One region of the Streptomyces sp. NPDC091272 genome, then DNA from elsewhere that is predicted to be linked to it. Evidence: riboswitches for the same ligand, from Rfam matches in the RefSeq annotation. Region 1 holds a riboswitch; each other region holds the start of a gene.
The links. A riboswitch is a leader RNA that binds a small molecule or an ion and turns the genes downstream of it on or off. The one in region 1 is predicted to bind thiamine pyrophosphate.
Positions count from the first base shown of each region.

Region 2: another riboswitch for thiamine pyrophosphate. It lies ahead of thiM (hydroxyethylthiazole kinase); the one in region 1 lies ahead of thiO (glycine oxidase ThiO).
Region 3: another riboswitch for thiamine pyrophosphate. It lies ahead of ACIQM4_RS24615 (thiamine ABC transporter substrate binding subunit); the one in region 1 lies ahead of thiO (glycine oxidase ThiO).
Region 4: another riboswitch for thiamine pyrophosphate. It lies ahead of thiC (phosphomethylpyrimidine synthase ThiC); the one in region 1 lies ahead of thiO (glycine oxidase ThiO).

Region 1 is NZ_JBIVVC010000007.1:359,444-366,990, forward strand. It holds gene thiE (thiamine phosphate synthase) at 1-548, opposite strand, end outside; gene ACIQM4_RS21795 (Rv2175c family DNA-binding protein) at 818-1,183, opposite strand; gene ACIQM4_RS21800 (NAD(P)/FAD-dependent oxidoreductase) at 1,265-2,473, opposite strand; gene ACIQM4_RS21805 (hypothetical protein) at 2,535-2,876, opposite strand; TPP riboswitch at 2,928-3,040, shown strand; gene thiO (glycine oxidase ThiO) at 3,038-4,237, shown strand; gene thiS (sulfur carrier protein ThiS) at 4,234-4,446, shown strand; gene ACIQM4_RS21820 (thiazole synthase) at 4,452-5,246, shown strand; gene pknB (Stk1 family PASTA domain-containing Ser/Thr kinase) at 5,460-7,361, shown strand; gene ACIQM4_RS21830 (deoxyribonuclease IV) at 7,413-7,547, shown strand, end outside.
Region 2 is NZ_JBIVVC010000016.1:157,617-165,163, reverse strand. It holds gene ACIQM4_RS32270 (sulfite oxidase) at 1-1,112, shown strand, start outside; gene ACIQM4_RS32265 (sulfatase-like hydrolase/transferase) at 1,196-3,421, opposite strand; gene ACIQM4_RS32260 (formylglycine-generating enzyme family protein) at 3,645-4,553, shown strand; TPP riboswitch at 4,627-4,756, shown strand; gene thiM (hydroxyethylthiazole kinase) at 4,750-5,580, shown strand; gene thiE (thiamine phosphate synthase) at 5,744-6,409, shown strand; gene thiD (bifunctional hydroxymethylpyrimidine kinase/phosphomethylpyrimidine kinase) at 6,406-7,224, shown strand; gene tenA (thiaminase II) at 7,230-7,547, shown strand, end outside.
Region 3 is NZ_JBIVVC010000009.1:174,846-182,392, forward strand. It holds gene frr (ribosome recycling factor) at 8-565, shown strand; gene ACIQM4_RS24605 (phosphatidate cytidylyltransferase) at 565-1,722, shown strand; gene rlmN (23S rRNA (adenine(2503)-C(2))-methyltransferase RlmN) at 1,817-2,923, shown strand; TPP riboswitch at 2,963-3,068, shown strand; gene ACIQM4_RS24615 (thiamine ABC transporter substrate binding subunit) at 3,146-4,261, shown strand; gene ACIQM4_RS24620 (ABC transporter permease) at 4,336-5,955, shown strand; gene ACIQM4_RS24625 (ABC transporter ATP-binding protein) at 5,957-6,997, shown strand; gene ACIQM4_RS24630 (hypothetical protein) at 7,077-7,547, opposite strand, start outside.
Region 4 is NZ_JBIVVC010000003.1:576,147-583,693, forward strand. It holds gene ACIQM4_RS11905 (IclR family transcriptional regulator) at 1-100, shown strand, start outside; gene ACIQM4_RS11910 (SsgA family sporulation/cell division regulator) at 200-634, shown strand; gene ACIQM4_RS11915 (YibE/F family protein) at 877-2,238, opposite strand; TPP riboswitch at 2,310-2,441, shown strand; gene thiC (phosphomethylpyrimidine synthase ThiC) at 2,434-4,218, shown strand; gene ACIQM4_RS11925 (hypothetical protein) at 4,329-5,135, shown strand; gene ACIQM4_RS11930 (DUF397 domain-containing protein) at 5,406-5,711, opposite strand; gene ACIQM4_RS11935 (helix-turn-helix domain-containing protein) at 5,711-6,598, opposite strand; gene ACIQM4_RS11940 (hypothetical protein) at 6,879-7,121, shown strand; gene ACIQM4_RS11945 (hypothetical protein) at 7,321-7,547, shown strand, end outside.

The sequences.
Region 1 (7,547 bases):
ACCTCGTCGAGGTTCTGCTCGTCGATGCCGCCGATGGCGAACCACGGCCTGGCCGTTCCCAGCGAGGCCGCGTACCGCACCAGGCCGAGGCCGGGGGCGAACCGTCCCGGCTTGGTGGGGGTGGGCCAGCAGGGGCCGGCGCAGAAGTAGTCGACGCCCGGCTCGGCCGCGGCGGCGTCGACCTCGGCCTCCGCGTGCGTGGAGCGGCCGATCAGGACGTCGTCGCTGCGGGAGCCGAGGATGGCGCGGGCGGCAGGGACCGGCAGGTCGCCCTGGCCGAGGTGGAGGACGTCGGCGCCGATGGCGTGCGCCACGTCGGCGCGGTCGTTCACGGCCAGCAGCTTGCCGTGCTTGCGGCAGGCGTCGGCGAGGACGGCCAGGTGCTCCAGCTCCTCGCCTGCCTCCATGCCCTTGTCACGGAGCTGGACGATGTCGACCCCCGAGGAGAGCACCGCGTCGAGGAAGGCCGGGAGGTCTCCCTGTTCCTTCCGGGCGTCCGTGCAGAGGTAGAGCCGGGCGTCGGCGAGCTGCGCGCTGGGCGTGGGCATGGTGCGGTTCCCCCCGGGGCCGACGGGGTGTCCCCCGTCGTAGGTCGGCGGGGTCGTCCCCCGCGCTCGGTCGGCGGGGCGCTCCCCGCGCTCGGTCGGTGAGGTCGGCCGCCGCGGGGCGGCTGGGTCGCTCCCCGCGCTGCGGCGGCAGGGGGGCGTCCCGCGTCGTCACCCGGCGGGGCCGTCCCCGTGGTGGTGCGGCGGCGGGTGTGCGGCGCACCCCGAGGGGCGGACCGCACACCGCCGAGAGGTGGTGCGGCGTCGTTCGTTCAGAGGGCGAGCGCCTGGGCGCGGCGCTTCACCTCCGTGCCGCGATTCTCGCTCAGGGCCTGGGCGGGGGTGCCGGGCAGGGTCGGGTCGGCGGTGAACAGCCACTCCAGCATCTCCTCGTCGGAGAAGCCGTCGTCCTTGAGGACCGTCAGCAGGCCGGGCAGGCCCTTGACGATCTTGTCGCCGTCGAGGAAGGCGGCAGGCACCTGGAGCGCGCGGTTCTCACCCCGCCGCACGGCGATGAGCTGGCCGTCCTTCACCAGCTGCCGCACCTTCGTCACCTCCAGGTCGAGCATCTCCGCGATGTCGGGGAGGTAGAGCCAGGCGGGGACGAGGGAATCGATCTTTGCGTCAATCTCGGTCACAGGACAAGCCTGCCACCTGGGACCGACAGCCGGTACCCGGGCCCGTCCGGGCGGGGGATCCGCCCTGCCCCGCTGGGGCCCCTACAGCTTCCGCACGGCCGATTTCAGCGGTACGGAGGGATCGGCGGCCAGCTCCGGGTCGAGCGCCGCCCCCGCCTCCACCAGCTTGCGCCCCTGCGCCAGGTCGCGCGGGCGGCCCACCGCGAGCAGGGCCACCAGGGCGCCGCCGCGCAGCCAGCACACCGACCAGGAGAGGCCGCCGGGGTCGCCGCGCCAGATCATCTCGTCGGCGTCCGCGTGATGGCCGACGTACTGCACGAAGCGGCCGAACTGCTCGGACCAGAAGTACGGCACGGGGTCGTAGGGCAGCGTGGCGCCGCCCAGGATGTTCGCGGCGACGGTGCGCGGGCCCTGCAGCGCGTTGTCCCAGTGGTGCACGAGCAGCCGGGCGCCGTACCGCCCGGAGGGGAAGGAGGCGCAGTCGCCCACCGCGTGCACGTCGGGGGCCGAGGTGCGCAGGTGCGCGTCCGCCGTGACGGAGCCGTCCGGGCCGAGCTCGATCCCGGAGCCCGCCAGCCAGGCCGTCGCGGGTCTGGCGCCGACGCCGACGAGGACGGCGCCGGCCGGGATGCGGCGGCCGTCGGCGAGGAGCACCGCGCCCGGCTCGACCGCCGCCACGCGCGCGTGGGTGAGGAGCTCGGCTCCCCCTTCGGCGTACCAGGCGGACATCGGGGCGGCGATCTCGGCGGGCATCGTCCCGGCGAGCGGCCGGTCGGCGGCCTCCACCACGGTGACCGTGCAGCCGGCCTCCCTGGCGGCGGTGGTGAACTCGGCACCGATCCAGCCCGCGCCGACCACCACCACGTCCTGCTGCGCCTCCAGCACCGGGCGCAGCCGCAGTGCGTCGTCGAGCGTGCGCAGCAGATGGACGCCCGGCACACCGACGGTGCCGGGCAGGGTGACCGGGTCCGCCCCGGTGGCCAGGACCAGCGAGTCGTACGCGAGAGGGCCGGCCGGGGTGTCGATCTCGTGGTCCGCCGGGCGTACCCCGGTGACCTGGAGCCCCAGCCGGAGCTCGACCCCGAGCGCGTCGAAGTCGACCTCGAAGGCCGTCGTCCCGGTCTTGCCGAGCAGGACCGCCTTGGACAGCGGCGGCCGGTCGTACGGCGGGTGGTGCTCGGCGCCGATCAAGGTGATCCGGCCCTCGAAACCCTGCTCCCGCAGGGCCACCGCGGTCTGCACACCGGCCATGCCCGCGCCGACGACGACGATTCGTTTCTGCTCGCTCACCCGATCACCTTACGTATCTGACGCCCCGTCAGGAAGGGCTCCTCGCACGGGTCCGGGTCCGTCAGGACGCGAGCTCCTCGACCACGCTCGTGCCACTGCCGTCCTGGGAGTCCCATGCCCAGCTCTCCCGGAGCCGAACGCGGCCGTCCACGAGGAGCGTGACCTCGGACAGACAGTGTCCGGACGATGTCGTTCCGTCCCGCTTCAGCTGTACGTACCTGAAGTCGAGCCGGTCCCCCGCGCGCGTGCCGACCAGATGCCCGCGCACCACGTCACCGCCCGCGTAATCGGCCCAGATCACGCCGTCCTGCTCGTGGTAGGCAAAGCGGGTGGCGGTGCCGACCTGCCCCGGGGCCTGGTCGGCGACCGGCGCGAGGAGAAGTCCGTCGAGCGAACGGGGCACGGGGGCGCTCCCTCACAGTACGTGGAACCCAAGGATTAGTCTGGTCACCGTACAAGCACTCACGGGAGCCCGGCGGACCGGGCTGAGAGGGAGGCGCCACCGGCCTCCGACCGTACGAACCTGATCCGGATCATGCCGGCGAAGGGAGGGGCTGGACGCCCATGCAGTCTTCTGAACCCTCGGGACAACGGCCGTACGACGTCCTGGTGATCGGGGGCGGGATCATCGGTCTGGTCACCGCCTGGCGGGCCGCGCAGCGCGGTCTGCGCACCGCGCTCGCCGACCCGGAACCGGGTCGCGGCGCGGCCGGGGTGGCGGCCGGAATGCTCGCCGCCGTCACCGAGCTCCACCACGGCGAGCAGACCCTGCTCGCTCTCAACCTCGCCTCCGCGCGCCGCTTTCCGGACTTCGTGGCCGAGCTCCAGGAGGTGTCCGGGCAGGACACCGGCTACCGCGCGTGCGGCACGCTCGCCGTCGCCCTGGACGCCGACGACCGGGCCCACCTGCGTGAACTGCACACCCTGCAACGGCAGTCCGGGCTGGAGTCGGAGTGGCTGACCGGACGAGAGTGCCGCCGCCTGGAGCCGATGCTCGCCCCCGGCGTGCGCGGCGGGCTGCGGGTGGACGGCGACCACCAGGTCGACCCCAGACGCCTGGCAGCGGCCCTCGTGACGGCCTGCGGTCGCGCCGGTGTGGTGGTGCACCGTGCGGCAGCGGAGAGGCTGTCCGTCGTACGGGACCGGGCGGCGGGCGCCCTGCTGGCCGACGGGAGCGAGCTGGTCGCCGACCAGGTGGTGCTGGCGGCCGGGTCGCTCAGCGGCCGGCTCGCCGGGGTACCGCCAGAGGTGCTGCCACCGGTGCGCCCGGTCAAGGGGCAGGTGCTGCGGCTGACGGTGCCGCCCTCGTACGCGCCGTTCCTGAGCCGTACGGTGCGCGCCGTGGTGCGCGGCGGCGAGGTCTATCTGGTGCCGCGTGAGAACGGTGAGCTGGTACTCGGCGCGACCTCCGAGGAACTGGGCTGGGACACCACCGTCACCGCGGGCGGCGTCTACGAGCTGCTGCGCGACGCCCACGAGCTGGTCCCGGGCATCACCGAGCTGCCGCTCACCGAGACCAGGGCGGGGCTGCGTCCCTGCTCCCCCGACAACGCCCCGCTGCTCGGGCCGACCGCCCTGCCGGGCCTGCTGCTCGCCACCGGGCACCACCGCAACGGGGTGCTGCTGACGCCCGTCACCGGGGACGTCATGGCGGACGTGCTGACCACCGGCGAGCTCCCGGGCCCGGCGAGGCCGTTCACCCCGCGGCGCTTCGCGCCCGTACCCCCGCCCGTACGACAGGAACGACAGGAGCTGTCCGCATGAGTACCTCGGTGCACGTGACCATGAACGGCGAGGGGCACCAGGTCTCCGTCGGCACGACCCTCGGCGACCTCGTCGCGACGCTCACGCGCGCCCACGCGGGCGTGGCCGCCGCACTCAACGAGACAGTGGTACCGCGGGGCCGGTGGGCGGCCACCGCCCTCGGTGACGGCGACCGCGTGGAAGTACTGACCGCGGTCCAGGGAGGCTGAAGGACATGGCGGACGATCTCTTCGAACTGGGCGGCGCCGGCTTCTCGTCCCGGCTGATCATGGGGACGGGCGGCGCGCCGAGCCTGGACGTGCTGGAGCGCTCGCTCGTCGCCTCGGGCACCGAGCTGACGACGGTCGCGATGCGCAGGCTGGACCCGTCGGTGCAGGGCTCCGTGCTGTCCCTGCTGGAGCGGCTGGGCATCCGGGTGCTGCCCAACACGGCGGGCTGCTACACGGCGGGCGAGGCCGTGCTCACGGCGCGGCTCGCACGGGAGGCGCTGGGCACGGACTGGGTGAAGCTGGAGGTCATCGCGGACGAGCGGACCCTGCTGCCCGATCCGGTCGAGCTGCTGGACGCGGCGGAGCTGCTGGTCGACGACGGCTTCACCGTGCTCCCGTACACGAACGACGACCCGGTGCTCGCGCGGAAGCTGGAGGACGTGGGCTGCGCGGCGGTGATGCCGCTGGGCTCGCCGATCGGCTCCGGGCTCGGCATCCGCAACCCGCACAACTTCGAGCTGATCGTGGAGCGGGCCGGGGTGCCGGTGATCCTGGACGCGGGGGCGGGGACCGCGTCGGACGCGGTGCTGGCGATGGAGCTGGGGTGCGCGGGTGTGATGCTCGCCTCGGCGGTGACCCGGGCGCAGGAGCCGGTGCTGATGGCGGAGGCGATGCGCCACGGGGTGGAGGCGGGGCGGCTCGCGTACCGGGCGGGGCGGATTCCGCGCCGGTACTTCGCGCGGGCGTCGTCCCCGGAGGAGGGGCGGGCCAGGCTGGACCCGGAGCGGCCGGCGTTCTGAGGGGGGCGGGGGCTGCGGGGGGGCGCTGCGTCGGAGGGAGCGGGGCCGGGGGCGCGGGCCGGGGCGTCAGCGGGAGTGGGGCCGGGGCTCGGGCGAGGGCGCGGCGTCCGCCGGGGGCCGCTCCCTTGCCCGCCCTGTCACAGCTCGGCTTCAGTACGGGTGGCTGTGGGGATCGTCGTCCGGCCCGTCGCCACCGGCTCGTAGACTCCCTTCGTGGACACGACCCTCCAGGACCCCCTCGTCGGGCAGCTGCTCGACGGCCGCTACCGCGTCGAGGCACGCATTGCCGTCGGCGGGATGGCCACGGTCTACCGGGCCGTGGACACCCGGCTCGACCGGGAGCTCGCGCTCAAGGTGATGCACCCCTCGCTGGCCGCCGACGGCTCCTTCGTCGAGCGGTTCATCCGGGAGGCCAAGTCCGTCGCCCGGCTCGCGCACCCCAACGTGGTCGGCGTCTTCGACCAGGGCACCGACGGGAACTACGTCTACCTGGCGATGGAGTACGTCGCCGGCTGCACCCTGCGCGACGTGCTGCGCGAGCGCGGCGCCCTCCAGCCGCGGGCCGCGCTCGACATCCTGGAGCCGGTGCTTGCCGCCCTGGGCGCCGCGCACCGCGCCGGGTTCGTGCACCGTGACATGAAGCCGGAGAACGTCCTGATCGGGGACGACGGCCGGGTGAAGGTCGCCGACTTCGGTCTCGTACGCGCCGTGGACACGGTCACCAGCACGACGGGGTCCGTCCTCGGCACGGTGTCCTACCTCGCCCCCGAGCAGATCGAGCACGGCACCGCCGACACCCGCGCCGACGTGTACGCCTGCGGTGTGGTCCTGTACGAGATGCTCACCGGCGCCAGGCCGCACTCCGGCGCCACCCCCGCCCAGGTGCTCTACCTCCACCTCAACGAGGACGTGCCGCCGCCGTCCGCCACGGCCGACGGCCTGGCCCCCGAGCTCGACGAGCTGGTGGCGCGCGCCACCGCACGCGATCCGCAGGCCCGGCCGTTCGACGCGGTGGAGCTGCTGGGGCTGACGCGGGCCGCGCGGGCCGTGCTCGACGACGCGCAGCTGGACGTGGTGCCGCCGCGCGCGAAGGAGGCGCCGAGCGCCGGTCCCGAGGAGCGGACCAGCGTGATCCCGCGCACCCTGCCCACCGAACAGCACACCAGCAGGCTGCGGACGCCGCTGCCGCAGGAGCCCGTGCCTGCGCGCCGGCGGCGGCCGTCGCCCTCGCGCCGCGGACTGCTGGCGCTGGTCACGGCCGTGCTGTTGGTGCTGGGACTCGGCGCCGGGGTCTGGTACATCAACTCCGGACAGTTCACCCAGGTCCCGCCGCTGCTGAGCCAGTCGGAGAAGGACGCCCGCACGAAGCTGGCAGCCGCCGGTCTCGACGTGAAGGGCGTGGACCGAAAGTTCAGCGACACCGTCGCGCGCGGCGCCGTACTGAACAGCGACCCGGCGCCCGGCGAGCGGATCCGCACCAACGGCTCGGTGACCCTGGTCCTCTCGCGCGGCCCCGAGATCGTGAAGGTCCCCGACCTCGCCCGGGTGCCGCTCGCGAAGGCCAGGGACGAGCTGAAGGACGCGGGGCTGGCGCCCGGCGTCGTCACCAAGGCGTTCAGCGAGGACGTCCCGCAGGGCGCCGTGATCAGTACGGACCCCGCGGCCGGGAGCGGCCGGGCGCCGGACTCCGCGGTGGCGATGGTCGTCAGCAAGGGCTCCCCGGTGGACGTGCCGTCCGTGACCGGGCAGGACGTCGACGCCGCCAGGAGCAGGCTCGAAGGGCTCGGCCTGAAGGTCACCGTCGCGCCGGGGCAGGTCCACTCCCCCGTGGAGGCGGGCAAGGTGGCACGGCAGTCGGCGGCCGAGGGAACCCGCCTCGGCGAGGGCGAGCGCGTCACGCTCACCGTCTCCAAGGGGCCCCGGATGATCCAGGTGCCCGACGTGGTCGGCAAGGACCGCGACGAGGCGGCCCGCGCCCTGAAGGAGGCGGGCTTCGCGGTCGAGGTGGAGCGGCCGTTCCTGTCCTTCAGCAAGGTGATCGACAAGCAGTCGGTGGCCGGCGGCGAGCGGGCCCCGGAGGGCAGCACGATCACCATCACGACGAAGGTCCTCTAGCCGGAGGCCTGCGGCCAGGGGTGTCGGTGGGGTGCGGCATCCTGGACGGTGATGAGCACCGCAGACACTCCCACCCAGCCCCCCGCCGCAGTCCCCGTGCCCCGCAACCCGGTCGGCGGTCACATCCCCGTCGCGGGCGGACTCGCCTCGACCGGGCTGCCGTACGCCCGTGAGATGGGCGCGGAG
Region 2 (7,547 bases), on a different contig from region 1:
CGCGGACCCGCCCGGCAGCCCCGGTGCCCACGCTGCCCGGTGTCGTCAAGCCGCTGCCCGCCGAGTTGTTCACCCTTCGCGGGACCAACGCGGAGACCAGGAGCGAGGCCCTGCGCGGCACCGGGCACCTCACCCCCGTCGACCGGTTCTTCGTCCGCAACCACACCAGTACGCCCCGTATCGACGCCACGACCTGGAAGCTCACCGTCTGGGGCAGCGGGCTGCGCGGCGGGCCCGTCGACTTCTCCTACGCCGACCTGCGCGCCCTGCCCGCAGTCACCCGTACCGCGTTCATCGAGTGCGCGGGCAACGGCCGCAGTTTCTTCACCTCCCAGCAGGGCCAGGCCGTCACCGGCACCGCCTGGACGCTCGGCGCGGTCGGCGCTGCCCGCTGGCGCGGGGCCCGCCTCGCCGACGTGCTGCGGCGGGCGGGCATCAGCCCCGACGCGGTGGACGTGATGCCACGCGGCCTCGACGGCGAGGTCGTCACCGACGGGGTGAACCAGGGCCGGGTGCGCCGTCCGCTGCCCGTCGCCAAGGCGCTGGACGACGTCATCCTCGCGTACGAGATGAACGGCCTGCCCCTGCCGCCCGACCACGGCTTCCCGGTCCGCGTCGTCGTGCCGTCCTGGGTGGGGGTGGCATCGGTGAAGTGGGTCGGTGACATCGAGGTGAGCGACACACCGCTGGCCTCCCCCTGGAACACCGGGCTGTACCGGCTGTTCGGCGAGGCCTACCCGGCCGGGGGCAGCGCACCCCTCACCCGGCAGGCGCTCAAGAGCGTCTTCGAACTCCCCGCCGGTGCGCGCTTCGCGCTGCGGCGCCCGTACCGGCTGACCGGCCGCTCCTGGTCCGGCGGCGCGCCGGTGCGCCTGGTCGAGGTCAGCACCGACGGTGGTGAGCGGTGGCGCCGGGCCCGGCTGCTGGACGTGCCGCGCAGGGGCGACTGGGTGCGGTGGGCCGCCGAGTGGCTGCCGCGGACGGCCGGTCCCACGACGTTGCTGGCGCGGGCGACCGACGCCGCCGGGTACACGCAGCCTGCGGTGACGGTCCACAACACACAGGGCTATCTGTTCGACGCGGTGGTCCGCCACCCCGTGACCGTCGGCTGAGCGGACCGACGGCCACGGGGGTGTGGTGGGGCCGGAGCCGGGCCCGGTCGCGGTGGGGGTGGCGGGGCCGTAACCGGCCAGGTTCAGCGGACGGTGACCCGTGCGTCGGCCCACGATGTGTGGTCGTACGCCGAGTTCCCGTTCGCATCCTCCACCACCAGGTGCAGCAGCCGCACCCCCCGTACGTCGACGTCCACGGCCACCGGACCGCCCGCCCCCGTCAGTTTGCCCGTACTGAACAGGACCTTGCCGTCGCCGCGTACCGAGGCCTTCGTCGCCCCGGTCGCGGCCTGCCGGGTGGAGAAGTCGTCGATGCCGACGAGTGCGGTGAACCGGCTCGCGTTGCCGCCCAGGTGGTACACCACCTCGGACGGCGCGTGCACGCCGAGGCCCTTGGCGTACGTGGTGCCGCCGAACGCGATCGCAGTGCCGTCCCCCGGCTCCTTGCGGCCGTTGGAACGGTCGCGCTCGACGGGCCCCCAGCCGTTCGCGGCGGACACCCGGTCCAGGTCGCTGAGCCAGGAGTCGACGGTCGGCGCCGCGGGTAGGGTGCTGGTCCGTCCGGCCCCGGTGTACCTCAGCGGCCCGCCGGCGGAACCGGCCGTGGCCTCGAAGGACACCGGCCAGGTGGTGCCGGGCGCGGTCCCGGCCGGTGCGGTGACCTGCCAGGAGGCGGTCAGCTTCGCGCCCTGCGCCAGCCGGGCCGTACCGGTCGCCGTGATCGCCCTGACCGCCCAGCCCGCGGGCGCCCGCACCGTGAGCAGGGCGTCGGTCCACGGTTTGGCCGAGGCGTTGCCCAAGGTCGCCGAGACGGTGAACGCCTGTGCCGGGGAGGCCTGTTCCGGCACGGTGACGCGCAGGCCGTGCGGCTTGCGGGGATAGGAGTCGGCCCACGAGGAGCGCATCAGCGCCACGAGGCCGGTGACGACGGAGGGGTTCTGCGCCGCGACGTCGCGCTGTTCGCCGAGGTCGCTCGACAGGTCGTAGAGCTCCACCTGCCACTGTCCGTCGGGCAGGTTGTGGTCGCGGACCGGGGCGAACCGCACGGCCTTCCACCTGTCCTTGCGTACGGCCTCCGCGAGCCAGGTGGCCCGGCCCTTGTCCTGCTTGTCGGCCCGGCTCGTGACGCCGCGCTCGTCCCGGTACCAGTAGAGGTGGTTGTGCCGGGCGGCGTCAGCGGTGCCGGCGAGCAGCGGGGCGGCGGACAGCCCGTCGATGTCGGCGGGGGCCGGGGCGCCCGCGAGGTCCGCGAGGGTGGGCAGCACGTCGGTGAGCGGGGTCGGCCGGTCGGTGGTGCCCTTGCCGATCCGGCCGGGCGACCACGCGATCAGCGGGACCCGGATGCCGCCCTCGTACAGGTTGCGCTTGTAGCCGCGCAGCGGCCCGCCCGCATCGAACAGGTCCGGGTCGACACCGCCCTCCTCGTGCGGCCCGTTGTCGCTCGTGACGAACAGAATGGTGTCGTCGGCGATGCCCCGGGCCCTGAGCCTGTCGACGACCTTGCCGACGGTCGCGTCGAAGTAACTGATCTGCGCCGCGTGCCCCTTGTTCTGCTGGGTCCACGGGCGGGAGGCGTACGCGCCGCTGTCCGGGATGTCGCTCGGGGAGTGGGGGACGTTGGGCGTGAGGAACAGCAGGAACGGCTCGTCGGCACGGGCGTCGATCCACTCCAGCGCGTGCCGCTCGATGAGGTCGGGGGCGTACGCGCCCTTGGCGTTGCCCTCGTTCGCGGGGATCGGCTCCTTGACACCGTTGTGCCACAGGTACTGCGGGTAGTACTGGTGGGCGTGGCCGTGGTCGATGTAGCCGTAGAACTCCTCGAAGCCGCGCGCGTTGGGATGACTGGCCTGATCGCCCTGCTCGGGGCCGAAGCCCCACTTGCCGATGACCGCGGTGCGGTAGCCGCGGCTGCGCAGCACCTCGGCGAACGTCGTGTCCCCGTCACGCAGCGGCCCCTGCGGCCCGTCCGGATTGGCCCGCACGGCGGCGTGCCCGGTGTGCAGTCCGGTGAGCAGGGAGCAGCGGGACGGCGCGCAGACCGCCGCCAGGGAGTACGCGTCGCTGAACCGAAGCCCCTCGGAGGCGAGTTGGTCGATCCGGGGAGTGGTGATGAGTTTCTGGCCGTACGCACCGAGGTCACCGTAGCCGAGGTCGTCGGCCAGGATCACTACGAGATTGGGTGCGCGGACGGCCGCCCGGCCGCCGCCCGCACGGGAGTCGGCGGACCGCGCCGATGCGGGCGCGGCGGGCACGGCGGCGAGGCCCAGGGCCGCTGCGGACCCGGCGAGGAAGTGTCGACGACTGGACATGGGGACTCCTTGGGGCGCGGACGGCTCCGCTCGGCGGCCAGGTGCGCCGATCATGCGCAGTACGGGCCGGGATAACCATGTACACAACATAAAAAGCTTGTGACGGCGCACCTGGCGGCTCGGACGTACCCGCACACTGGTGCACGGCGTTCACGCTGACCACCGCCCCGTCCACCGCCCCGCCCACCGGCCCTGCCACCCACCCTTCCACCAAGAGGACTTCATGCCGGACCAACCCGCACCGTGCTGCGCTCCCGCGCGGCCGGTGGCCGGCCGACCAGCCGCGTACACAACGGAGTTGGACCCGACCCCGCTCCCGGACCCGGACCGGTACGCGGGCATGGCCGAACTCCCGGGCGGCGCCTTCCTGATGGGCAACGAGGACCGGTACGCCAATCCGCAGGACGCCGAAGGACCGGTCAGGAAAGTGGAGTTGTCCGCACTGCGGGTGGACACGACCGCGGTCACCAACGCCGCGTTCCGGCTATTCGCCGATACCACGGAACACCGGACCACCGCGGAGCGCACCGGCTGGTCGTACGTCTTCGCCGGTCTCCTCGATCCCGCCGTCGTGCACGCCTCCCCCGCCCCGGCCGCGACCCCCTGGTGGCGAGGGGTCCGCGGCGCGTCCTGGCGCGAACCGTACGGGCCCGGATCCGTGTACGAGGACAACCATCCGGTGGTGCACGTCTCCTGGGACGACGCCCGCGCGTACGCCGTGTGGGCGGGCAAGCGGCTGCCGGCCGAACCGGAGTGGGAGTACGCGGCCCGCGGCGGCCTGCCGGGTGCCCGCTACCCGTGGGGTGACGACCTCGACCACGAGGGCGCCTGGCGGTGCAACATCTGGCGCGGCGAGTTCCCGCTGGTCACGGAGAAGGAGGACGGGCAGGTGGGAACGGTCCCCGTCGACGCGTACGGTCCGAACGGTTTCGGGCTGTACAACACGGTCGGCAACGTGTGGGAGTGGACCGCCGACCCCTTCGGCTCCGGCCGGGCCGGACGGGCCATGCGCGGCGGCTCGTACCTGTGCCACGCCTCGTACTGCAACCGCTACCGGGTGGCCGCCCGCACCTCGAACACCGAGGAGAGCAGCAGCGGCAACATCGGCTTCCGGTGCGTGGCCGACGTCTGAGCCACCTGCGCCCGCGGGACGGACCGCCGGGGCCCGAGTGCGAACTGCCGTTCCCTAAGGGGGTACATTGCGTAGCGACCACCGCGGGAGCTCGGGAGCAGCCGGGCTGAGAGGGCGGACGGGAGCTGTTGGCTCCCCTTTCCGCCGACCGCATGAACCTGGACCGGGTAATGCCGGCGTAGGAAGGGTGCTGACGATGGATACTGCCTCCATACCCGGCCGGTACGGCTCTGCCGTTTCCCGCGAGGACGTGGCGGGCGTGGTCGCTTCGCTGCGGGGCTCCGGGCCCCTCGTGCACTGTCTGACCAATGTCGTGGTGTCGCAGTTCACCGCGAACGTGCTGCTCGCGGTGGGCGCCGCCCCCGCGATGGTGCACAGCGCGGAGGAGGCCGGCGCCATGGCGCGGGTGGCCGGGAGCGTCCTGGTCAACCTGGGGACGGTGACGTCCGTGACGGCGGAGGCGATGCGCGTCGCGGTCGCAGCAGCGGCCGGGGCCGGGCGGCCGTGGGTGCTCGACCCGGTGGCGGTCGGTCCGCTGCCCTGGCGCACCGGGCTCGCCCACGAACTGCTGGACATCGCGCCCCCCGCGGTCGTCCGCGGCAATCCCTCCGAGATCCTGGCGCTGGACGGCGGCCCGGGAGGACGCGGCGTGGACAGCGCGGACGCCCCCAAGGCGGCGCTGGCCGCGGCCACCGCACTTGCCGGACGGTACGGCTGCACGGTGGCGGTGAGCGGCCCGCAGGACGTCCTCACCGACGGGACACGCGTGGTGCGCCTGGCCAACGGGCACCCGCTGCTGCCGCTGGTGACGGGGACGGGCTGCGCACTCGGCGCGTTGGTTGCCGCCTGCACCGCCGTCACGGACGACGCGTTGCTGGCCGCGACTGCCGCGACCGCGCTGCTCACCGTGGCCGCCGAGGACGCCGCGAGCCGCTCCGCGGGGCCGGGCACGTTCGCCGTCGCCCTGATCGACGCTCTGTACGCGCTCGGCCAGGACCGGCTCGTCGAGGCTGTCAACCTGCGCTGAGCGCGCGCGTACCGCGGGGTTCCCGTGCTGGCGGCCGGCCCGGAGGCCACCCGCCGAAACCGCTCCTGCGCGCTAGGGCCCTCCCCTGCCCGTACTTCCTGCCCGTACATCCCGATGCGCTTCCCGTGCCCTCAGCCGGCCGGAGGCCTCCAAGGACCTGCCCATGCGACCTTTGCGACCCCTGCAATCCCCGCGACCTCCTCTCGACCTCTCCCTGTACCTCGTCACCGACACCCGTCTCTGCGGCAGCCGTGGCGTCGCCGGCACCGTGGCAGCCGCCGTCAGGGGCGGCGTCACCGCCGTCCAGCTGCGCGACCCGGACGCGGACGCCCGCGCGCTGTTCTCGCTCGGGCGGGCGATCCAGGCCGAACTCGACGGCACCGGCGTCCCCCTGATCATCAACGACCGGCTGGACGTGGCGGCCTGGCTCGGCGCGGACGGCGTCCACCTCGGGCAGCGGGACGTCTCCCCCGAGACCGCTCGGCGCCTGCTCGGTCCACACGCGTACGTGGGTCTGTCCGTCAGCCGGCCCGAGCAGCTGGCCCACGTGCCGGACGCCGTCGACCACCTCGGCGTCGGTCCGGTGTTCCCGCAGTCCACCAAGCCCGACGCGGACGCACCGCTCGGGCCGGCCGGCCTGGCCCGGATCGTCCGGGACAGCCCGCTGCCCTGTGTGGCCATCGGGGGGATCGGCGTGGCCGAGGCCGCCTCGGTCATGGCAGGCGGCGCAGCCGGGATCGCCGTCGTCAGCGCGGTCTGCGGCCGGCCGGACCCCGAGGCCGCGGCACGTTCACTCGTCCACGCCCTGCGACAGGAGGAACCCTCGTGACCACCCCGCCCATCGCCCTCACCATCGCCGCGAGCGACCCCTCCGGCGGCGCCGGGATCCAGGCCGACCTGAAGGCGTTCTCCGCCAACGGCGCGTACGGGACAGCAGTGGTGACGGCCCTGACCGCCCAGAACACCCGGGGCGTCACCGGCATCCATGCCGTCCCCCCGGCGTTCGTCACCGAGCAGATCGACACTCTGTTCGCCGACGTCCAGGTGGACGCGGTCAAGATCGGAATGCTCGCCGACGCCGCCATCGCCGCGGCCGTCGCGGACGCCCTGGAGCGGCACCGGCCCCGGTACGTCGTCCTCGATCCCGTCATGGTCTCGACGAGCGGCCACCGCCTCCTGGAGCCCGCCGCGGTGGCGGTGCTGCGCGAGCGTCTCCTGCCGCTCGCCGACCTCGTCACCCCCAACCTGCCCGAGGCCGGCGACCTCCTCGGCACCGCCGCCGCGCGGAACCGCGCCGAGGCCGTCGAGCAGGCCCGCGCTCTCCTGGGCACGGGCGCAAGCCGCGTCCTCCTCAAGGGCGGCCACCACACGCACGACACCGAGTCCGTCGACGTCCTCGTCGACCCCGCCCACGGCGCGGGCGTCGTCGAGCTGTCCGCGCCGCGCGTGAACACACGGAACACCCATGGCACCGGCTGCACCCTCTCCGCCGCGATCGCCGCCCTCCGCCCGCAGCGCGACGACTGGCACACCACCGTCCGCGCCGCGAAGGAGTACCTGACCGGGGCCCTGCGCGCGGCCGACACCCTGCGTGTCGGGCGCGGCAACGGCCCCGTCCACCACTTCCACCAGTACTGGAGCTGAGCCCCATGACCACGACCTTCTGCGACGGCCTGTGGACGGACACGGCCGGGATACGTGCGGCCATCGACAAGCTGCCGTTCGTCACCGGCCTCGGTGACGGCACCCTGGACCGGGAGAAGTTCGTCTACTACCTGGCCCAGGACGCCCTCTACCTGCGCGACTACGCCCGTGCGCTGGCCAGCGCCGCCGCGAAGGCGGACCGGCCCCGCGACATCGCGTTCTTCGCCAAGTCCGCGCACGACGCCGTCGTCGTCGAGAGCAGCCTGCACGAGACCAACGTCGTCGACGTCGATGCCTGGGCGCCCTCGCCCACCTGCACCGGA
Region 3 (7,547 bases), on a different contig from region 1:
GTACGTGGTGATTGAAGAAATCCTCCTCGAGGCCGAGGAGAAAATGGAGAAGGCCGTCGTGGTCGCCAAGGAGGACTTCGCCGCGATCCGCACGGGCCGTGCGCACCCGGCGATGTTCAACAAGATCGTGGCCGAGTACTACGGCGCCGTGACCCCCATCAACCAGCTGGCGTCGTTCTCGGTCCCCGAGCCGCGGATGGCCGTGGTGACCCCCTTCGACGCGAGCGCCCTGCGCAACATCGAGCAGGCGATCCGCGACTCCGACCTCGGCGTCAACCCGAGCAACGACGGCCGCATCATCCGGGTGACGTTCCCGCAGCTGACGGAGGAGCGCCGCAAGGACTACATCAAGGTCGCGCGCACCAAGGCCGAGGACTCCCGGATCTCGATCCGCTCGGTCCGCCGCAAGGCCAAGGAGACCCTCGACAAGCTCGTCAAGGACAAGGAGTCCGGCGAGGACGAGGTCCGCCGTGCCGAGAAGGAGCTCGACGACACCACCGCGAAGTACGTGGCGCAGGTGGACGAGCTGCTCAAGCACAAGGAAGCCGAGCTGCTCGAGGTCTGATGAACGACTCTTCCTGGGGGGCCCCGCCGAGAGCGGGCTATGCCGGTGAATGGGGACCCCCCGACCAGGGGCCCCTCCCGGCGGGTCCCGCGTACGATGCGCACGGCGCCCAGCACACTCGGCCCATGCCCATCGTGCCTGAGACAGGCAGAGACGCCGACGACCGCGACGACCGGAACCGGGGACCCGCTCCCGCCGCGCAGTATCCCGCTGCCCCCACCGCTCCGGCGGCCGGGGACCCAGCTGTGGACGCCGCTGCCGGGCGCGCTCCCCTGTTCCGCGACGAGATGCCTCAGGAGCCCATGTCGACCCCGTCCCCGGCCCCGCAGCCTCCCCAGAAGAAGCGTGCGGGCCGTGATCTGCGTGCGGCGATAGGGGTCGGCCTCGGTCTCGGCGTGGTCATCATGGCGTCGCTGTTCATCTGGAAGGCCGTCTTCGTCGGCGTCATAGCGGTCGCCGTGGTCGTCGGGCTCTGGGAACTCACCTCCCGGCTGGAGGAGCGCAAGGGCATCAAGGCGCCGCTCGTCCCGCTCGCGGTCGGCGGTGCGGCGATGGTCATCGCGGGTTACGTGCGCGGACCCGAGGGCGCCTGGGTCGCCATGGCGCTCACCGCTCTCGCGGTGCTGGTCTGGCGGATGACGGAGCCCCCCGAGGGCTACCTCAAGGACGTCACCGCGGGTGTCTTCGCCGCGTTCTACGTGCCGTTCCTGGCCACCTTCGTCGCGATGATGCTCACGGCGCACGACGGCCCGCAGCGGGTGCTCACCTTCCTGCTGCTGACGGTGGTCAGCGACACCGGCGCCTACGCGGTGGGCTGGCGTTTCGGCAAGCACAAGCTGGCGCCGCGCATCAGCCCCGGCAAGACCCGCGAGGGCCTGCTCGGCGCGATCGCCTTCGCGATGGCGGCGGGCGTGGTCTGCATGACGCTGCTGGTCGACGGCGGTACGTGGTGGCAGGGCGCGCTGCTCGGCCTCGCGGTCGCGGCCAGCGCCACCCTGGGCGACCTGGGCGAGTCCATGATCAAGAGGGACCTCGGGATCAAGGACATGGGCACACTGCTGCCGGGCCACGGCGGCATCATGGACCGCCTCGACTCCCTCCTCCCGACGGCTCCCGTGGTCTGGCTGCTGCTGGTGATCTTCGTGGGTTCGGCGTGACACCGCGCCTGTGACCTGCTGCGTTGTTGCGTAAGGGGCCCCCGTCCACAGGACGGCGGGCCTCTTGTCGTACATCTGCCACACTGGTATGACCATGCCTGTACCCGGAGAACTCACTTTCGTCGCGCCCCGCGGAGCCAAGAAGCCCCCGCGGCACCTCGCCGACCTCACGCCCGCCGAGCGCAAGGAGGTCGTCGCCGAGATCGGCGAGAAGCCGTTCCGCGCCAAGCAGCTGTCCCAGCACTACTTCGCGCGCTACGCGCACGACCCGGAGCAGTGGACCGACATTCCCGCCGGTTCGCGCGGCAAGCTCCGCGAGGCGCTGCTGCCGGAGCTGATGACGGTGGTCCGCCATCTGTCGACCGACCAGGAGACCACGCGTAAGACGCTGTGGAAGATGCACGACGGGACGCTCGTCGAGTCCGTGCTGATGCGCTACCCGGACCGGGTGACCATGTGCATCTCCTCGCAGGCCGGCTGTGGCATGAACTGCCCGTTCTGCGCGACCGGGCAGGCCGGTCTCGACCGGAACCTCTCCACCGCGGAGATCGTGCACCAGATCGTGGACGGGATGCGGGCACTGCGCGACGGGGACGTGCCCGGCGGCCCCGCGCGGCTGTCGAACATCGTCTTCATGGGGATGGGCGAGCCGCTCGCCAACTACAAGCGCGTCGTCGGCGCGATCCGCCGGCTGACCGACCCCGAGCCGGACGGCCTCGGGCTCTCCCAGCGCGGGATCACCGTCTCCACCGTGGGCCTGGTGCCCGCGATGCTGCGGTTCGCCGACGAGGGCTTCAAGTGCCGCCTCGCCGTGTCGCTGCACGCCCCCGACGACGAGCTGCGCGACACGCTGGTGCCGGTCAACACGCGCTGGAAGGTGCGTGAGGTGCTGGACGCCGCATGGGAGTACGCGGAGAAGTCGGGCCGTCGCATCTCCATCGAGTACGCGCTGATCAGGGACATCAACGACCAGGCATGGCGCGGTGACCTGCTGGGGCGGCTGCTCAAGAACAAGCGGGTGCACGTCAACCTGATCCCGCTGAACCCGACCCCCGGCTCCAAGTGGACCGCCTCGCGCCCCGAGGACGAGAAGGCGTTCGTGGCGGCCATCGCGGCGCACGGGGTACCGGTGACGGTGCGCGACACCCGCGGCCAGGAGATCGACGGCGCCTGCGGGCAGCTGGCGGCCTCCGAGCGCTGACCGCCGGGCGCCTGGTTGTACGCTGGGCCGCACATCTGCATATTCCGACAGGGGAGCGCCACAGCGCTGAGAGTGCAGTTCTCACTGCAGACCCTCTGAACCTCGCCCAGGTCATTCTGGGTAGGAAGTTCGGTCGTAACTCGAGCTGTTGCGCCCTGCCCACTTTTTCCGAGGTGGGCGGGGCCGCGTCTCTTCCTGGTCATTTCCAGGAGGACTTCACCAGTGAGCACCATCAAGAGGTCAGTGCGCACCACCAGGAGGTACGCGGCGGTCTCCGTGGCCGCCGTGCTCAGCGTCGGTGCGCTCGCCGCCTGCGGCGGGCCGTCCGACGGTGACAAGGAGGCCGGGGCCGGCGGTTCCAAGACCGTCACCCTGGTCAGCCACGACTCCTTCGACGTCTCGCCCGCCGTGCTCAAGGAGTTCACCCGGCAGTCCGGCTACACGGTCAAGGTGCTCAAGAGCGGTGACGCGGGAGCCGCCCTCAACCAGGAGATCCTGACCAAGGGCTCGCCCCGCGGTGACGTCTTCTTCGGCGTGGACAACACCCTTCTCTCGCGCGCGCTCGACAACGGCCTCTTCCAGCCGTACGAGGCCAAGGGCCTGAACGGCGTGCCCGCGGACCTCCAGCTCGACAAGGGCGAGCACCGGGTGACCCCGGTCGACACCGGCGACATCTGCGTCAACTACGACAAGAAGTACTTCGCCGAGAAGAAGCTGGCACCGCCGAAGTCGCTCGACGACCTGGTCAAGCCCGCCTACAAGAACCTGCTCGTCACCGAGAACGCCGCCACCTCCTCGCCGGGCCTCGGGTTCCTGCTCGCGACCGCGGGACGGTACGGCGACGCCGGCTGGCAGGGCTACTGGCAGAAGCTCAAGGACAACGGCGTCAAGGTCGTGGACGGCTGGGAGCAGGCGTACAACGAGGAGTTCTCGGGCTCCGCCGGCGGCAAGAAGGCGAAGGCCGACCGGCCGCTGGTCGTCTCGTACGCCTCCAGCCCGCCCGTCGAGGTGCTGTTCGCCGAACCGAGGCCCGCCGAGGCGCCGACCGGCGTCGCCACCGGCACCTGCTTCCGCCAGGTCGAGTTCGCCGGACTGCTCGACGGGGCGAAGAACGAGGCCGGCGGCAAGGCGCTCCTCGACTTCCTGCTCGGCAAGCAGTTCCAGCAGGACCTGCCGCTGAAGATGTTCGTCAACCCGGCGGTCAAGGACACCGAGCTGCCCGAGGTGTACGCGAAGTTCGGCGCCACCGTCGACAGGCCGCTGACCGTCGCGCCCAAGAAGATCGCCGACAACCGTGAGCAGTGGGTCAAGTCGTGGTCCTCGCTGGTGAACAAGTAGGCGGGCCCCGGCCGGGCGCCCGCGAAGGCGCCCGGCGGGGTTCCTGGCGCGGCGGTGCGGTGCGGCTCGGCCTGATGGCCGTACCGGTGGCGTTCTTCGCGCTGTTCTTCGCCTACCCGGTCGTCGCCATCGTGGCGCGCGGACTGCGGCCGAGCGGGACCTGGCAGCTCGGGCGGATCGGCGAGGTGCTGGGCGATCCGGACATCCTCGGCGTGCTCTGGTTCACCACCTGGCAGGCCGTCACGTCGACGGCGCTCACCCTGCTGCTCGCGCTGCCCGCGGCGTACGTCTTCGCCCGGTTCGAGTTTCCGGGCAAGCAGCTGCTGCGGGCCGTGGTCACCGTGCCGTTCGTGCTGCCGACCGTGGTCGTGGGTACCGCCTTCCTGGCGGTGCTGGGGCGCGGCGGGCTGCTCGACGAGACGTGGGGCGTACGGCTCGACAACACCGTGTGGGCGATCCTGCTCGCCCACGTCTTCTTCAACTACGCGGTGGTCGTCCGGACCGTGGGCGGGCTGTGGTCGCAGCTCGACCCGCGGCAGGAAGAGGCCGCGCGGGTACTCGGGGCGGGGCGCCTCACGGCCTGGCGGCGGGTGACCTTGCCGGCGCTCGCGCCGGCGGTGGCCGCCGCCGCGCTGATGGTCTTCCTGTTCACCTTCACGTCGTTCGGCGTCGTGCAGATCCTGGGCGGGCCCGCCCGTTCCACCCTGGAGGTGGAGGTCTACCGGCAGACCGCCCAGCTGCTCGACCTGCCGACCGCCGCAGTGCTGACGCTGGTGCAGTTCGCTGCGGTGGGCGCGATCCTCGCCGTGCACGCGTGGACGGTACGCCGGCGGGAGGGTGCGCTGAAGCTCGTCGACCCGGCGCGCACCTCGCGCAGGCCGCGCGGCACAGGTCAGTGGGCGCTGCTCGGCGGAGTGCTGGCGAGCGTACTTGTGCTGATCCTGCTTCCGCTGTCCGTGCTGGTCGAGCGGTCGCTGGACGGGCCGCAGGGGTACGGGTTCGGCTACTACCGGGCGCTGCGCTCGGTGGCCGACAGCGGCGGAACCTTCCTGGTACCGCCGCTGGAAGCGGTCTGGAACTCCTTGCAGTACGCCGTGGTGGCGACCGCGATCGCGCTGGTCGTGGGCGGACTGGCGGCTGCCGCGCTGACCCGGCGGGCGGGCCGGCTGGTGCGGGGTTTCGACGCCCTGCTGATGCTGCCGCTGGGCGTCTCCGCGGTGACCGTGGGCTTCGGCTTCCTGATCACCCTCAACAAACCGCCACTGGACCTGCGCACCTCGTGGATCCTGGTGCCGCTCGCCCAGGCGCTGGTGGGCGTGCCCTTCGTCGTACGGACCATGCTGCCCGTGCTGCGCGCGGTGGACGGCAGGCTGCGGGAGGCGGCGGCGGTCCTCGGGGCCTCGCCGCTGCGGGCCTGGCGGGAGGTGGACCTGCCGCTGGTGCGCCGGGCACTGCTGGTGGCGGCGGGGTTCGCCTTCGCCGTGTCGCTGGGCGAGTTCGGAGCGACCGTCTTCATCGCGCGGCCCGACAACCCGACGCTCCCGGTGGCCGTGGCCCGGCTGCTCGGGCGGGCCGGTGACCTCAACTACGGGCAGGCGATGGCCCTCAGCACGATCCTCATGGTCGTCTGCGCGCTCTCGCTGCTGGTGCTGGAACGCATCCGGCCCGACCGATCCGTCTCCGGGGAGTTCTGAGATGACCGAAGCGGCACAGCCCCTGCTGGGGCTCGAAGCGCTCACCGTACGGTTCGGGGCGCGGGCGGTGCTCGACGCGGTGGACCTGCGGGTGTGCGCGCACGAGATCGTCTGTGTGCTGGGGCCGAGCGGCAGCGGCAAGTCGACGCTGCTGCGCGTGGTGGCCGGGCTCCAGGAGACGGACGCGGGGCGGGTGCTGCTGGACGGGGTCGACCAGGCGGGCACGCCGGTGCACCGGCGTGGGGTGGGGCTGATGTTCCAGGACCACCAGCTCTTTCCGCAGCGTGACGTGGGCGCGAACGTCGCCTTCGGGCTGCGGATGCGGGGCGTGGGACGCGCCGAGCAGGTGCGCCGGGTCGAGGAGCTGCTGGAGCTGGTCGGGCTGCCGGGCGCCCGGCGACGCGCGGTCTCCTCGCTCTCGGGCGGTGAACAGCAGCGGGTCGCGCTCGCCCGTGCGCTGGCCCCGGAGCCCAGGCTGCTGATGCTGGACGAGCCGCTGGGGCAGCTCGATCGCGGGCTGCGCGAACGGCTGGTGGTGGAACTGCGCCAGCTTTTCGGCCGGCTGGGCACCACGGTCCTCGCCGTCACCCACGACCAGGGTGAGGCCTTCGCCCTCGCGGACCGGGTCGTCGTCATGCAGGACGGCCGGATCGCGCAGGCGGGCACCCCGCTGGAGGTGTGGCAGCGTCCCGCCTCGGAGTTCGTGGCCCGCTTCCTGGGCTTCGACAACGTGGTGCAGGCGAGTGTCGTCGGCGGGACGGCGGACACGGTCTGGGGCAAGATCCCCGTCCCTGCGGACGCGCCACAGGGTGTGACCCGGCTGCTGGTACGGCCCGCCGGTGTCCGGCTGGTGCCCGCGGCGGACGGTCTGCCCTGCACGGTGGCAGCCCGCACCTTCCGCGGCAACCACGTCGCGCTGCGACTGCGCCCGGTGGAGGGGCCGCTGCTGGAGGCGGAGTGCCCACTGCGGGACACCCCTGCGGAAGGCGCGGAGGTGGGCGTCGCCTTCGCGGCGGACGAGGTCGTACTGCTGGCCCGGTGAGTTCGGGCCGGTTCTGTACGACCCGTACCCTGCTGGCCCGGTGAGCTCGGTCGCCCTGTACGACCCGTACCCGCCCCCTCTAACGAGGGGTGTCCACCAGGCGCCGTGTCTCGTCGGGGCCCGCTGCCTCCTCGCCCTCGTGCTTGCCGTACCAGGCGACGGCCACCGCGCCCGTCACGGCCAGGACGAAGCCGACGATCGCCACCCACGCGAAACCGGGCCGCGAGGCGTCGCCCAGCCAGACCACGCCGATGATGCCGGGCAGCACCGTCTCGCCGACCACCAGGGCGGCGGTGGCGCCGTTGACCGAGCCGATCTGGAGCGCCACCGTGTGCAGGTACATGCCGCCGATCCCGGCGATCAGGATCGCGTACAGGGCCGGGTCGGCGAGGAGCGCCCCCAGGTCGTAGGGGTCCACCCCGTCCAGGATGCGTACGCCGACGCCGAGGGCGCCGAAGCCCAGGCCGGAGAGGAGACCGGCGAGGATCGCGGCGCCCGCGCCCATCAGCCGTACCACTACGGTCCCCACGGCCATCAGCCCGACCGAGAC
Region 4 (7,547 bases), on a different contig from region 1:
ACCCCTCGCGGAGGAGGCCCGGCTGGTGCCCGCGATCGAACGGTTGCGCGGGGAAATGGGTGAGGTGGTTCGTTCGCTCATGTTCTCTATCAGTATCTGAAAACTCACTCCTTGTGATCTGTTACTGGTTCAAGCACGATGGCGTCAAGAGGGACGGATGGGATCGTTCCGGCCACTTTCTTCTACGGCAGGGTTGGCGATGCGCGAGTCGGTTCAGGCAGAGGTCATGATGAGCTTCCTCGTCTCGGAGGAGCTCTCCTTTCGTATTCCGGTCGAGCTCATGTACCAGGCGAAGGATCCCTACGCGATCAAGCTGACCTTCCACCTGCCCGGTGATGCGCCTGTGACCTGGGCTTTTGGCCGCGAGCTGCTGGTTGACGGAATCAACGAATCCTGCGGCGAGGGAGATGTGCACATCTCCCCGACCGACCCCGACGAACTTGCCGATGTGCACATCAGGCTCCAGGTGGGCGCCGACCGCGCGCTTTTCAGAGCGAGCGCGGCGCCGCTGGTGGCGTTTCTCGACCGCACGGACAAGCTTGTGCCGCTCGGCCAGGAGCACACGCAGAGTGACTATGCCGGATGCCTGGAGGACGAGTTGGGCCGGATTCTGGCGGAGGAGAACGCGGGCTGAGGCCCGGCGGGTTTACCGCCCGCAGGACCGCTCGCAGGACCGCTCGCAGGACCGTTCGCTGGTCCCGGCCGTGGGTTGCGCCCGCAGGACCCGCCCGGATCGAAACGCCAGAGGCGGCCGGAGTCACCCGGCCGCCTCTTCTGTCATGTGCCCCTGGCGTGCGCGCACCCCCGGCGTACCGGCCGTGTCGGCGGTGTCGGCCGCGCCGGCCGGTGACAGCGGTCTCGGTCGCGCCGGTCGCGTCAGCCCTTGCGGCGCCGGCCGCGTCCGGTGCGTACCGGCATCGAGGGCGAGGCGGTGCCCGAGCGGTCGGCGGAGACGACCAGCGCGGCGAGCGCGGTGGTCACGGGGACCGAGGCGACCAGCCCGATCGAGCCGACGAGGGTGCGCACGATCTCCTGGGCGACGAGCTCGCTGTTGGCGACCGTCCCCACACTGCTCTGGGCGATCGAGAACAGCAGCAGCAGGGGCAGGGCGGCGCCCGCGTAGGCGAGGACGAGGGTGTTGACGACCGAGGCGATGTGGTCGCGGCCGATGCGGATGCCCGCCCGGTACAGGGCGCGCGGGCCCATCGTCGGATCCGCCTGGTGGAGTTCCCAGACGGCGGAGGTCTGGGTGACCGTCACGTCGTCGAGGACACCGAGGGAGCCGATGATGACGCCCGCGAGAAGCAGGCCGCTCATGTCGATGGAGGGGTACAGGGTGTGGATCAGGCCGGTGCTGTCGTCGATGTTTCCCGACAGGAAGGCCCAGCCGATGAAGAGGGAGCCCAACAGTCCGATCAGCAGCAGCGAGACGAGGGTGCCGAGGACGGCGACGGAGGTACGGGCGTTCAGCCCGTGGCAGGCGTAGAGCGCGATCAGCATGATGGCGCTGGCACCGACCACCGCCACGACCAGCGGGTTCGAGCCCTGGAGGATGGCGGGCAGGATGAACAGGGTCAGGATCGTGAACGACGCGACGAGCGCGACCAGCGCCATCACGCCCTTCATCCGGCCGACGATCACCACCGCGACGGCGAAGATGCCTGCGAGCACGGTGAGCGGAAGCTTCCGGTCCACGTCGGTGACGGAGTACTGCAGTTCACGCGGCGCGTCCGGGGCGTACGCGACGACGACGCCCTGGCCCTGTTCCAACTGCCGGGGGGCGCCGGGCTGGACGATCTCGGTGAAGGTGCGGCCCTTGTCCGCGCCGCTGGTCACCTCGACCGTCGCCTTCTTGCAGTCGCCCTTGGCGCCGTCGCCGCCCGGTGGTGACAACGGGTCCGCCTGGCCCTGCGGTTGCTGCGGCTGTTCGGCGACGTTCGCGGCCTTGCAGTCGATGGCCTCGACCTGGACGACGCGGCCCTGCTCGGTCTGCCGGTCGAAGCCCACGCCGGTGCGCTCGTGGGTGGGTGCGCCACCGGGCCACAGGATCGCGAGGCCGACGAGGACGGCGGTGGCGAAGGGGATCAGTACCGCCGCGATGACCTTGCGCAGGTGTTTGGAGACGGGGGCCGCGGGCCCGTGGCTGTGGCTGTGGCCGTGCGAGGAGGCCGGCGGCGAAGGGGACGGCGGGGGCGGCTGTGTGGACGGCGGACCGGACGGCGGCTGTGGTGGGGTCACCCGGCGATCATCGCAAGAACGAGGGGGGCCCTCTGTTCAGCGCGCCCGGAATGGCGCTAGCGTGGGGGCACCTTTGCACACGCGGGAGCTCGGAGCACCGGGCTGAGAGGGCGCTGACCTCCGTACACGTACGGAAACGGCTGCGTCGACCGCTGAACCTGTTACCGGGTAATGCCGGCGTAGGGAGTAGGTCTCATGACCACGATGGATGCACGCACGCCTGCCTCCGGCCAGGAAGGGCGCAAGCCCGGCTGGCACAAGGGGTACGTCGACGGATCACGTCCGGACCTGCGGGTGCCGGTCCGTCAGGTGCACCTGACCAACGGGAAGGACGTGACGCTGTACGACACGTCCGGCCCGTACACCGACCCGACCGTCGAGACGGACGTACGCCGCGGCCTGGCCCCGCTGCGCGAGAACTGGATCGTCGGACGCGGGGACACCGAGGAGTACGCGGGGCGCCCGGTGCGTCCCGAGGACGACGGCATCAAGCACACCTCGCCACGCGGGGGCCTCAGGAACCTCGACGCGGTCTTCCCCGGCCGTCCGCGCCAGCCCCGCCGGGGCCGGAACGGGCAGGCGGTGACCCAGCTCGCCTACGCACGGCGCGGCGAGGTCACCCCGGAGATGGAGTACGTGGCCATCCGGGAGAACGTCTCGCCCGATGTCGTACGGGAGGAAATCGCCGCCGGACGCGCGGTGTTGCCCGCGAACGTGAACCACCCGGAGATCGAGCCGATGATCATCGGCAAGCGGTTCCTGGTGAAGGTCAACGCCAACATCGGCAACTCGGCCGTCACCTCCTCCATCGAGGAGGAGGTGGACAAGATGACCTGGGCCACCAAATGGGGCGCGGACACGGTCATGGACCTGTCCACCGGCCGCAACATCCACACCACCCGCGAGTGGATCCTGCGCAACGCGCCCGTCCCGATCGGCACCGTGCCGCTCTACCAGGCGCTGGAGAAGGTCGACGGCCGCGCCGAGGCCCTGACCTGGGAGGTCTACAAGGACACGGTCATCGAGCAGGCCGAACAAGGCGTGGACTACATGACCGTCCACGCGGGGGTGCGCCTCGCGCACGTACCGCTGACGGCGCGCCGCAAGACCGGCATCGTCTCGCGCGGTGGATCGATCATGGCCGCCTGGTGCCTGGCGCACCACCAGGAGTCCTTCCTCTACGAGCACTTCGAGGAGCTCTGCGAGATCCTCGCGGCGTACGACGTGACGTACTCGCTGGGCGACGGCCTGCGGCCGGGCTCCATCGCGGACGCCAACGACGAGGCTCAGTTCGCCGAGTTGCGGACGCTCGGGGAACTCAACACGATCGCCAAGCGTTTCCACGTACAGACCATGATCGAGGGCCCGGGACACGTCCCGATGCACAAGATCAAGGAGAACATCGACCTTCAGCAGGAGATCTGCGAGGAGGCGCCGTTCTACACGCTCGGCCCGCTGACGACCGATGTGGCCCCCGCCTACGACCACATCACCTCCGGCATCGGCGCCGCGATGATCGCCTGGTGGGGCACCGCGATGCTCTGCTACGTGACCCCCAAGGAGCACCTGGGGCTGCCCGACCGGGACGACGTGAAGACCGGAGTCATCACGTACAAGATCGCTGCGCACGCGGCGGACCTCGCCAAGGGCCACCCGGGTGCGCAGGAGTGGGACGACGCGCTGAGCGACGCGCGGTTCGAGTTCCGGTGGGAGGACCAGTTCAACCTGGCCCTCGACCCGGACACGGCACGGGAGTTCCACGACGAGACGCTCCCAGCCGAACCGGCGAAGACGGCGCACTTCTGCTCGATGTGCGGGCCGAAATTCTGCTCGATGAAGATTAGTAGAAGCATCACAGAACAGTTTGCCCCTGACCTGCTCTCTTCTGCCTCGGATGAGGAGATCGAGGCCGGGATGCTTGCGAAGTCCAAGGAGTTCGCAGCAAGCGGCAACCGCGTGTACCTGCCCCTGGCTGACTGATCGGTTGATTGGGGTGGAGGCTCCCGGCGAGTCTCCACCCACAGTCTGGTGCTACACAACCGCCCTGTGACCCGCGCCAGTTGTCATAGGGCGGTGTCACAATGTTCCGTATGGGTGAAGAATCGCGCTCTTCGGCCGACACAGTGGTGGCCCCGAACGGTCTGTCCGAACACGAACTCAATCTGGGCGAACGACTGCTAGGCGCGGGTGCCATCCTGCTCCATCAGCAGGGCGACGGTGAGACAGCTGCGATAGCTGCTGATGTGATCACGGTAGACGTGATGCTGTGGGATTCGGACTTCGGCCAGGAAAACTACAAGGCTTTGCTGGAGATTGAGCCGCATCTTCTTCCTCGCTTCACGGAGGAGATCCTGGAGCGGATGCGCTCCGCCATGCACAGTGTGCTCCGCAGGGAGAAGCGGGACGCGTCCGTGGGCTACATCGAAGCCGTCCCGGTGATCCCCCGGGTGAGCGCGAACTGGCGCGAGCAGCTGAAGGCGGTTGGTGGCCCGAAACCCACGAATCAGGCACGCCGGGTGCGGTTGGAACCGCAGCATCCTATTGAGGACGGCCTCCACTTCACCAACGAGTGGGAGCACCGTGTCTACAAGGTGCTCGCACACCGGCAAGCGGACCTCCCGGACAACGACACGATCGGCATCATGCCCCTAGGTGCCATGCGCGTCCGCGGGCACACGTATGAGCCTGACCTGCTGATTACGTATCGCGGCTGTGCCGGCGTCATTGAGATCGATGGCCCTTACCACAAGGGACGAGCCTCCGACGACAAGGGCAGGGAACGTCTGCTTCGGAATGCTGGCGTCAAGTACATCGATCGCCTCGATGTCTGTGACTCCACAGACAGACTTGAGGTCGAGAAGTTCGTGACTGACTTTCTTAGGCATCTCGGCGGCTAGGACGGCTGCCCGTATCCGAAGGTGCTTGAGCCACATGCTGTGAGCGCTCGTGCTCGATGAAGATCAGTAGAAGCATCACAGAGCAGTTCGCCCCGGATCTCGCTGTGACCAGCGACGATGAGGTTCAAGCCGGGATGCTCGCCAAGTCTAAGGAGTTCGCAGAGTCGGGGCACCGGGTGTACCTGCCAATTGCGGACTGATCCTCTGACGTCAGAGCGGCCCCCCGCATCTCACGCTGTGCGGGGGGCCGCTGCTGTTCCGGAGCGGCAGCTACTGGGCCGCCCCCCTGGTCAGTTCGGTTACGAAAGTTGTCCACGCTTCGGCTCGCACGATGAATGCGGGCCCGTCGGGGACCTTGGAGTCTCGTACGGCCATCATCATGCCGTCGTCCAGTTGTGCGCCCTCCACACAATTGCCACCCTGGTCATTGCTGTAACTGGACTTGTGCCAGTCCATGCCTCGAACGGCCTCAGCGCAGAGGCGTGCACCCTCGACGCAGTCGCCACCCTGGTCATTGCTGTAACTGGATTTGAACCAGTCCGCGCCGCTGAGCGCACCTGCGTTGATGATGGTCACTAGCTGTGCTCCTTGATTGCTGTCTTGATCATGCTCAGGGACTCTTGCGGCCCTGCGGCGAGCGCGCTGAGATCTGCGAACGCGTCTTCGTACCGCTCGATGGCGTCATCCTGGCGGATCACCCACGCGTCGGCGAGGTTCTCCAGATACACGAGCGGCTTGAGGGCCGCACGCTCCGGGAACTGGAGAACGGAGAACTTCCCGTTCATGCCGGAGTGCGCGCCTGCCTTGAATGGCACGACCTGAATTCTGACGTTGGGGCGCGCTTCGACCATGGCGATGATGTGCCCCAGTTGGTCACGCATCAACGCGGGTGATCCGACCGTCCGGCGTAGTACCGCCTCGTTGAGGATCGCCGTGTACTTCAGTGGCGGCGTCGTGCGGTGCAGTACCTCTTGCCTGGTCGTGCGGACGGTCACCAACTTGTCCACGTCGTCTGCCGAGAGACCTTCGTGTGCCCGCTCGTGAATCACGCGCACGTACGCCTCGGTCTGTAGCAGGCCGGGGACGAACTCGGCCTCGTACGTCTGGAGCACTGTCGCCGTGGACTCCAAGCCGAGGAACGCTTTGAAGCCGGGCCTGATGATGGGCCGGTACTCGGCTGACTGCCACCAGTCACGTTTGGTCTTGGTCACGGCGGCGTACCCCTGAAGCAAGGCCCTCGTCTCCGGGCTGGCTTCGTAGATCTCGCAGAGAGCCATCACTTCGGCGGGCTCCACCGCCGCGTTCTCGCCGGTCTCCAGCCTGGTGAGCTTCGACGGGCTCCAGATGAGCCGCCTGCACACCTGGGCCGCTTTGAGACCCGCAGCTATCCGCAGGGTGCGGAGTTCGCTGCCGAGTTGAAGACGGCAGAGCGCGGGCGTTGCCGCCTCCACGTCTGTGATCATCTGCTTTCCCCTCTGCGATGTGTTCAGTGTGTCGGCGAACGTTCCGGCCGTGCAAGGAACGTTCTGCGGATTTGCGGGACCTCACGCGCTCGGATGCGAACTCGCCGTGACAGCAAGGAACTTGACGACCAAATTTGGCTAGCAGAATTCTGTTTTCACCGTTCCAGAGTAGCCACCGGAGTGTCAGTCTCGTGTGTAGTCGCTCGGCTCCAGACGGTTGCTCCTCTGGAGCGGGCTGGCGAGTCCGGGAAAGCATTCGCGGGAGAGTGGAGACGGTGAAGTGAGCGAGCAACAGGCGTTGGGTGCCGCTGAACCTCGGCCCGCTCAAGGCGACTTCGCCATTGACGAGCGGCGGAACAAGGTGGGCATAGTCCAGCTCACCACCCACCGTTACGTCCAACTGCGCCCCCTCGACCTCGGGGTTTCCTGGGATGCCGATCCGGCGGTTGTGCGGCCGTTGACGGTGCTGGAGTACCTGAGTGCGCGTGTAGCGGTCGCGAATGGGGCCCGGTGGTTGGTGTGACGCGGACTGAGGCGGTGGCGGCGATCGGGTCGTTGGTGGAGCACTCGGAGGCAGGCGCTCGGGGTGTGTGTCTGGCTGCTGAGGAGTGGGAGAGCCCGGCGACTCGCCGCGTGTCGTTCACGGTGTTCGTTCGGCCGCTGGGTGGTGGCAAGGAGTGGACGGCTCCGCCCTCGAAGGTGCGCCTGGTGGTGGATGGCGAATGAGCAGACCCGACTTCTGGTGCGAGATCACGGTGAGCGCGGGGGTGCAGGACTTTCCCTTACGTGGCTACCTGGCGTCTTCGCCTCGCCTGGCGGTGCGCTGGCTGCGCGAACAGGCTTCACGCCTAGCGGACTTGGCGGACCCGGCCCCCTCTGCGCCATGGCTTCAGTGCGAGTGCGACGCGGTGGCCGGCACTCGTGCGGTGCTGCAACAGGTGTCGCCCGA